One region of the Mesorhizobium sp. W016 genome, then DNA from elsewhere that is predicted to be linked to it. Evidence: riboswitches for the same ligand, from Rfam matches in the RefSeq annotation. Region 1 holds a riboswitch; the other holds the start of a gene.

Evidence for each region. Region 1 has a riboswitch for S-adenosylmethionine ahead of ACYG9V_RS08590 (O-succinylhomoserine sulfhydrylase). Riboswitches for the same ligand answer to the same signal wherever they lie in the genome.
Region 2: linked by a shared signal. The riboswitch ahead of metX (homoserine O-acetyltransferase MetX) and the one ahead of ACYG9V_RS08590 (O-succinylhomoserine sulfhydrylase) in region 1 are both predicted to bind S-adenosylmethionine.

Annotation. Positions count from the first base shown of each region.
Region 1 is NZ_JBTTIF010000002.1:1,687,061-1,691,472, reverse strand. Features, by position in the region: gene ACYG9V_RS08600 (ABC transporter substrate-binding protein) at 1-425, opposite strand, end outside; gene ACYG9V_RS08595 (2'-deoxycytidine 5'-triphosphate deaminase) at 527-1,621, opposite strand; SAM riboswitch at 1,762-1,839, shown strand; gene ACYG9V_RS08590 (O-succinylhomoserine sulfhydrylase) at 1,897-3,087, shown strand; gene ACYG9V_RS08585 (ceramide glucosyltransferase) at 3,099-4,250, opposite strand.
Region 2 is NZ_JBTTIF010000002.1:97,539-101,950, forward strand. Features, by position in the region: gene ACYG9V_RS00785 (sugar kinase) at 1-194, shown strand, start outside; gene ACYG9V_RS00790 (prephenate/arogenate dehydrogenase family protein) at 201-1,136, opposite strand; gene hisC (histidinol-phosphate transaminase) at 1,141-2,250, opposite strand; SAM riboswitch at 2,377-2,454, shown strand; gene metX (homoserine O-acetyltransferase MetX) at 2,515-3,684, shown strand; gene metW (methionine biosynthesis protein MetW) at 3,681-4,295, shown strand; gene ACYG9V_RS00810 (DUF1330 domain-containing protein) at 4,303-4,412, opposite strand, start outside.

The DNA of each region.
Region 1 (4,412 bases):
TGCGCGCCCACCGTCTTGCCGGCAAGGGCTGCCGGTTCGGTGGAAGTGAGGTCGCTGTCCTTGGGCGCCACCAGCGCCAGCGGCGTCGTGTAGTATTTGTTGGTGAAGGCGACCTGTTTCTTGCGCTCCTCGGTGATGCTCATCGAGGCGATGATGGCGTCGAACTTTTTCGCCTGCAGCGCCGGGATGATGCCGTCCCAGTCCTGGGTGACGATCTCGCACTCGACCTTCATCTGCGCACACAGCGCATTGGCAATGTCGATGTCGAAGCCCTCGATCTTGCCGTCCGCGGTGATGGTGTTGAAGGGCGGATAAGCGCCCTCGGTGCCGATCTTCAATTTCTCCTGCGCCTCAGCCAGCGAGCCGGCCGATATCACCAGCATGGCAGCGCCCGCTGCCGATATGATCCATCTTGAAATCTGCATTTTGGTTCCCCTTGCGCGCCGTTCTCTTGCCGGCCACCGAAAGGCAGCCAAGCATGGTGAGGCAGCGCAGGCAAGTATTTTGCCTGACGGTGATCGAAGGTTCAGCCGGCGGGGCGGAAATGCTTGGAGAGCTTGAGGCCTTGCGCCTGGTAATTCGAGCCGAGATCGGTGCCGTAAAGCGCCTGCGGCCGCTTCAGCATGTGTTCGTAGACCAGCCGGCCGACGATCTGGCCGTGGTCGAGGATGAACGGCACTTCGTGGCTGCGCACTTCGAGCACCGCCCGGCTGCCGGTGCCGCCTGAGGCCGAATGGCCGAAGCCCGGATCGAAGAAGCCGGCATAGTGAACACGGAATTCGCCAACCAGCGGATCGAAGGGCGTCATCTCGGCGGCGTAGAGCGGCGGCACGTGCACGGCTTCGCGGCTGACCAGGATGTAGAACTCGTCCGGGTCGAGCACCAGTTCGCCGGCGCCGCTCTTATAGAGCGGCTCCCAGAAATCGACGGCATCCTGGGCGGCGCGCTTGTCGACATCGACCAAGCCGGTGTGATGCTTGCCGCGATAGCCGACCAGGCCGTTCTGGTCGCCGTCAAGATCGATCGACAGCGCAATGCCGCCGCCGGAAATGTTGGGCGGCTCGGTCGCCACCAGCATCTCGGCGCGGTGCAATTCGTTCAGTTCTGCCTCCGACAACAGCGCGTTGCCGGTGCGAAAGCGGATCTGCGACAGCCTCGATCCGGCGCGTACGACGATCGGGAAGGTGCGCGGACTGACTTCGAGATAAAGCGGCCCGTGATAGCCGGGGGCGATCTTGTCGAACTCATGGCCGCGATCGGTCATCACCCGGGTGAAGATGTCGAGCCGGCCGGTCGAGCTCTTCGGGTTGGCCGAGGCCGACACGTTTGCGGGCAGCGCCAGGCGTTCGAGCAGCGGCACGATGTAGACGCAGCCGGTTTCCAGCACCGCGCCCTCGGCGAGACTGAACTCATGCAATTTCAGCCGGTGAAGCTTGTCGGCCACCAGATGATCGGGACCCGGCAGGAAGGAGGCGCGCACGCGAAAAGCCTTGTCGCCGAGCCTGAGATCGAGGCTCGCCGGCTGCACCTGGTCGACATCGAGCGCGCGCGGCGACTTCAGCGCGCCGGACTGAAACAGCGCGGAAATGTCCTGATCGGGAAGAATGCCTGTCTGCCGCAAAAGGCTGGCTCCGCTCCAAGGTCGGTCTCTTTGTGGCAGGTTCTTGCCGCAAAACCGCTGGATATTATTGCGGAACCTGCCTGGTACAAACCTCTTAATGAAGCCGGCAATTGACGCAAGCGCAGGTGAGGTCTAAAGGGTCGTTATCCCGTGGTGATTTGGCCGGTCGGCTTGCAGCCACGTTAAACAAGTCGCTAAAGGACCGTCGGGCCGCAAGGCCATATGGACCGGTTGCGACTTTCGCGGCCGGTTTTTTTGTGTCTGGAACAAAAGCGATGAGCACCAAGAAGCGTAACTGGAAACCTCAGACCGCACTCGTGCACGGGGGAACGCTGCGTTCCCAGTTCGGCGAGACGTCCGAAGCGATGTACCTCACCCAAGGCTATGTCTACGAGACGGCGCAGGCTGCCGAGGCCCGTTTCAAGGGCGAGGAGCCGGGCTTCATCTATTCGCGCTATGCCAACCCTACCGTCGACATGTTCGAAAAGCGCATGTGCGCGCTGGAGGGTGCCGAAGATGCGCGCGCCACGGCGTCCGGCATGGCTGCGGTGACGGCAGCGCTCCTGTGCAGCGCCAAGGCCGGCGACCATATCGTTGCGGCGCGCGCGCTGTTCGGCTCCTGCCGCTGGGTGGTGGAGACGCTGGCGCCGAAATATGGCATCGAGGCAACGCTGGTCGACGGCACCGACATCGCCAACTGGGAAAAGGCGGTGCGGCCGAACACGAAACTGTTCTTCCTGGAAAGCCCGACCAATCCGACGCTGGAAGTGGTCGACATCGCAGCGGTGGCGGCGCTCGCCACCTCGATCGGCGCCAGGCTGATCGTCGACAATGTCTTTGCCACGCCCTTGCAGCAGAAGCCCTTGCAGCTCGGCGCCCATATCGTCGTCTACTCCGCGACCAAGCACATTGACGGCCAGGGACGCTGTCTCGGCGGCATCATCCTGTCGGACAAGAAATGGATCGACGAGAATTTGCACGACTATTTCCGCCACACCGGCCCGAGCCTGTCGCCGTTCAACGCCTGGACGCTGCTCAAGGGCCTGGAGACGCTGCCGGTTCGGGTGCGCCAGCAGACGGAAAGCGCGGCCAAGATCGCGGATTTCCTGGCAGGACGGCCGGAAATCGCCCGCGTCATCTATCCCGGCCGCGCCGACCACCCGCAGGCCGACATCGTCAAGAAGCAGATGACGGGCGGATCGACGCTGATCTGCCTCGACGTGAAGGGCGGCAAGCAGGCGGCCTTCGCCTTGCAGAACGCGCTCGACATCGTGCTGATCTCCAACAATCTCGGCGACGCCAAGAGCCTGATCACCCATCCGGCGACCACCACGCACAAGAACCTCAGCGACGAAGCTCGCGCCGAGCTTGGCATCGGGCCGGGAACGCTCAGGCTGTCGGTCGGTCTTGAGGATACGGACGATCTGCTGGAGGACGTTGCGCAGGCGCTGAAGGCAGCCGGGTAGGCCGCGAGGCGTCACGCTCCCGACGAAGCCTCTTCCAGCTCGGCCGTCTTGGTGCCGATGATCATGGTGTTGCCGCGCCAATCGACGGCGCCGCTCAGCCAGCCGCGCGCCCAGATGGCGGGAAGCATCATGTCGCGGACCATCATCGCCGGGACCATGCGCAGCGACAGATGCCAGCCCTTGGCCGCGGCCAGCGCGCATTCGGGAATGTAGGCCGCCGCCAGCACGGCCAACACCGTGGCCGGCAGGCTGATGCCGGCACTTGCTGCCGCCACCAGCGCCAACGCCAACGGCACGGCGACGCCGGTCAGGATCTCGGGTGCGAAAAACAGCGGGAAAGTGACGCGGCGCAACCGCGCCCAGCGCGCCTGACGCGACCAGATGTCGGCAAGTCGGCGCTGCCCCAGTGGTTGCTCGAAAGGCGAGGCAACGAGATTGACGCGCAGGCCCAGTCCGTTGACCAGCTTGGTTGCAGCAGCATCCTCGGCGATCTCGGCGGCCAGCGCGCGGATACCGCCATTGGTATCGAGCATCGGCTTGTTCCACAGCATGCTCTTGCCCTGGGCAAAGCCGAGGCCAAGCGCCTCGCCGGCATATTGCCAGCGCGCCTGCAGCGTGTTGAGGAACGCGCATTCGACCTCGGCCCAGAAGCCTTCCGGCCGCGAGCCGATCGGCGTCGAGCAGATAAGCCCGGTATTGGTCCGCCAGGCCGCCATCAGGTGCTGGACGTAATCCCTAGGCATCAGCACGTTGGAATCCGCCAGAATAACCCAATGATTGCGCGCCGCTTCCCAGCCCTTGACGCAGTTGTTGAGCTTCGGGTTGCTGCTGACGCGGTCGTCGCCGATCAGCAGCCGGGCCGGCACGTTGGGAAACAGGACGATCGCCCTGTTTATCAGTTTGACGACGGGATCGTCGGCGTGAGCGACGCAGAAGATCAGTTCGTAGCGCGGCCAGTCGAGCGAGAAGGCTCGCTGCAGCGTCTCTTGTGTGAACGGCTCCACGCCGCGCGACGGCACGACGATCGAGACCGGTGGCTGCTCGTTGGACGGCGGGGGGATGAGACGGCGCGCTTGCAGTTTCGACGAAGCAAGCAGGATGCTGGCGAGATTGGAAAGAAGCAAAGCGGAGGAGGCGAAGGCGGCTGTGAGAGCTGGTTCCATCGAGATCTGGTCACTCCGGAAAGGCCGCTCGCGGCTGCTTTGTCAGTCGACAGATGGGCCTTGAGTCGCCGGCAAGGTTTGCGCACACCAACATTGTCATGTGTCACTTAAATGACATTGTTTGTCGGCACCTCCGCTTTGAGGCTGGCAGGACATGCCGTT
Region 2 (4,412 bases), 1.6 Mb from region 1:
TCGACACGCTTGCCGCCGGCGACGTCTTCCACGGCGCCTTTGCTGTCGCGTTGGCGGAAACCATGCCGATCGAGCAGGCGTTGCGCTTTGCCAGCGCGGCGGCCGCGCTCAAATGCCAGCGCTTCGGCGGCCGGCTGGGGGCGCCAAACAGGGACGAGGCAATGGCCATGGTCGCGGCGACATGGCCCGCTTGAGGAGACTTAGCTCTTCGCCGGATGTTCCACCGCCTGGCGGCCAAAATCCGGCACGTCGATGTCCTGGCCGGCCTCGATGATCGAACGGCGAACGGCCCGGGTGCGGGTGAACAGGTCGAACAGCTTGTCGCCGTCGCCCCAGCGGATCGCCCGCTGCAGCGAGGCGAGGTCCTCTGAAAAGCGCGCCAGCATTTCCAGGATGGCATCCTTGTTGTGCAGGCACACGTCGCGCCACATGGTCGGGTCGGAGGCGGCCAGACGGGTGAAGTCGCGGAAACCGGAAGCCGAATATTTGATCACTTCCGACTTGGTCACCGATTCCAGATCGTCGGCGGTGCCGACGATGTTGTAGGCGATGATATGCGGAAGATGCGAAACGATGGCCAGCGTCATATCATGATGCTGCGGGTCCATCGTGTCGATGTTGGAGCCGCAGCGCCGCCAGAACTCCGAAAGCTTTTCCAGCGCCGCCGGATCGGTGCCGGGCAGCGGCGTGAAGATGCACCAACGGTTTTCGAACAGCTCGGCGAAACCCGCATCCGGGCCCGATTTCTCCGTACCCGCCAGTGGATGTCCCGGAATGAAGTGCACGCCGTCCGGCACATAGGGCTGCATTTGCGCAATGACGGAGGCCTTGGTCGAACCGACATCGGTGAGGATGGCGCCTTTTTTCAGCGCCGCTGCGATCTCTTGCGCCACCTCGCCCGACGACCCCACTGGCACCGAGACGATGATCAGGTCGGCGTCGCGGACCGCTTCCCTGGCGTCGGTGGTGTAGCTCTCGCCAAGACCGAGCTCCTTCGCCCGCGCCAGCGTGGCCGGGCTGCGCGTCGCGATGGCGACATGGCGGGCCAGGCCCTCGCGGCGGATGATGCGGGCCAGCGACGAGCCGATCAGGCCGATGCCGACCAGCGCGATCTTTTCAAACATCGGTGCTGTCATTGTTTCAGCTTTTCAGGAATGTCGTGAGGGCATCGATGACGCCGCGATTTGCTTCTTCGGTGCCGACGCTCATGCGCAGCGCATTGGGAAAGCCATAGCCGGTAACGCGCCGCAATATATAGCCGCGCTGGGTGAGGTAATCGTCCGCCGCCTCAGCCGAATGCCTCTTGTCGTCGGGAAAGTGGATGAGGACGAAATTGCCGACGCTGGGCGTCACGCGCAGCCCAAGCTTCGTCAGTTCTTCATTCAGCCAGGTAAGCCAGGTCTCGTTGTGCAACGAACTGCGCTCGACATGGGCGCGGTCGCGGATGGCGGCAATGCCGGCCTCGATCGCTGTTGCGTTAACGTTGAAAGGGCCGCGGATGCGGTTGATGGCATCGACGATGTGCAGTGGGCCATACATCCAGCCGATGCGCGCGCCGCCAAGGCCAAGCTTGGAGAAGGTGCGGGTCATGACCACATTCTGTGCGCTGCCCGCCAGCTCGATGCCGGCCTCATAGTCATTGCGCCTGACATATTCGGCATAGGCCGCGTCCAGCACCAGAAGCACGTTGCCCGGGAGCGCGGAATGCAGGCGGCGGACCTCCTGGAACGGCAGATAGGTTCCGGTCGGATTGTTGGGATTGGCGAGGAAGATGATTTTGGTCCGCGGCGTCACCGCGGCCAGGATCGCGTCGACGTCGGCGCGTTCCTCGGTTTCCTTCACAGCAACCGGCTTGGCCCCCGCCGACTGAATGTAGATCTTGTAGACCATGAAGGCATGTTCGGTAAAAATCGCCTCATCGCCTGGCGCAAGATAGGTCTGCGCCAGCAGGCCAAGTATCTCGTCAGAACCGTTGGAGCAGATGATGTTTGCCGGGTTGAGGCCATGCACCTCGGCGATCGCCTCGCGCAGCCGGCGGGCGGTGCCATCGGGATAGACATCGAGCTTGGCAGCCACTTCACGCGCGGCCTCGATCGCCTTCGGCGACGGGCCGAGCGGGTTCTCGTTCGACGATAGTTTATGGACCTTGGCGACGCCGGCCGGTGCTGTGCTCTTGCCCGGCACATAGGCGTCGATGTCCATAATGCCCGCGCGGGGCGTCGGTCGTGCCTTTTCCGCTGTCTTGTCCATGTCGCAAATCCATCGAGAATGCCTCCGTCCGGAGGCCGCAGCGGAAATACAAGCCGTAGCCGCGAATGTCGAGAGGCGGGCAATAGCTGGCCGTTGACGCCGGGCCGCACGAGTTCTAGAAGAACGCAACAGTTCCGTGGTGATTTGGCCGGTCGGCTTGCAGCCACGTTAAACAACTCGCTAAAGGGCCGTTTGCGTGACGTAACCGGCTTTGCGATCGCATTGCCGGTTTTTTATTGCCTGACGGCGGGCAAGGAGAGTCACATGGCCGCGCTCCGCGCTACAAAAACCAACAACGAGGCCGACAACCCGTCGAGCCCTGTGTTGCGTTTTGGCCCTGACAAGCCGCTGAAGCTTGACGCCGGCACGCTTTTGTCGCCGTTCCAGATCGCCTACCAGACATATGGCGCCCTCAACGATGCCCGCACCAACGCCATCCTGGTCTGCCACGCGCTGACCGGCGACCAGCATGTCGCCAGCACCAATCCGGTGACCGGCAAGCCCGGCTGGTGGGAAGTGCTGATCGGTCCCGGCAAGATCATCGACACCAACCGCTTCTTCGTCATTTGCTCCAACGTCATCGGCGGCTGCCTCGGCTCCACCGGTCCGGCCTCGACCAATCCCGCCACCGGCAAGCCCTACGGCCTCGACCTGCCAATCATCACCATCCGCGACATGGTGCGGGCGCAACTGATGCTGGTCGACCATTTCGGCATCGAAAAGCTGTTTTGCGTGCTCGGCGGCTCGATGGGCGGCATGCAGGTGCTGGAATGGGCGTCATGCTATTCCGAGCGCGTCTTCTCGGCCCTGCCGATCGCCACAGGCGCACGCCATTCCTCGCAGAACATCGCCTTCCACGAGGTCGGCCGCCAGGCTGTCATGGCTGATCCGGACTGGCATGGCGGCAAATATTTCGAGCACGGCAAGCGCCCGGAAAAGGGGCTCGCCGTGGCGCGCATGGCCGCCCACATCACCTATCTGTCGGAAGCCGCCCTGCATCGGAAATTCGGCCGCAATCTGCAGGACCGCGAAGCGCTGACCTTCGGTTTCGACGCAGATTTCCAGATCGAAAGCTATCTGCGCCACCAGGGCATGACATTCGTCGACCGCTTCGACGCCAACTCCTACCTCTACATGACCCGTTCGATGGATTATTTCGACCTCGCCGCCGACCATGGCGGCCGGTTGGCAGATGCCTTTGCCGGGACCAAGACCCGCTTCTGCCTGGTGTCCTTCACCTCGGACTGGCTGTTCCCGACCGAGGAGAGCCGCTCGATCGTGCATGCGCTCAACGCCGCCGGCGCCTCCGTCTCCTTCGTCGAGATCGACACCGACCGCGGCCATGATGCCTTCCTGCTCGATGAACCCGAACTGTTTGCCGCCATCAAGGGCTTCATCGGCTCGGCGGCCCGCGCAAGGGGGCTCGCCTCATGAGCGTCAATGGCAGCCAGCGCGTCGACCTCGAAGTCGTGGCCAACCTGATACCGCCGCAGTCGCGGGTGCTCGATGTCGGCTCCGGCGACGGCCTGCTGCTCGAACTCCTGCAGGAGACCAAGCAGGTCGACGGCCGCGGGCTGGAGCTGTCACAGCGCGGCGTCAATGAATGCGTGGCGCGCGGTCTCTCGGTCATCCAGGGCGATGCCGATACCGACCTCGAATTCTATCCGGACAAGGGTTTTGACTTCGTCGTCCTGTCTCAGACGCTGCAGGCGACCCGCAACCCGAAGCTGGTGCTCGACGAGCTGCTGCGAATCGGCAACCGCGCCATCGTCTCCTTCCCCAATTTCGGCCACTGGCGGGTGCGGCTGTCGCTGTTCGTCAATGGCCGGATGCCGGTGACCGCGGACCTGCCCTATTCCTGGTACGACACGCCCAACATCCATTTCTGCACCATCCGCGACTTCGTCAATCTGGTCGAGGAACTCGGCGCTTCGGTCGAGAAAGCCACCGCGCTCGACGGCAACGGCCAGAAGATCGGCCTGTCGATGCCATGGTGGTTCTGGAATTTCTTCGGCCAGCAAGCGGTGTTCTTGCTGAAGCGGTAGTTTGCCCCTATTCCAGCACGTCCGTCGCCTTGTGCGGGTGCTGAACGCCATCGGCGATGATCACATCGGCGTGGGAGTTGTGGGTGCGCAAGGCCAGAATCTCGCGATAGGCTGATG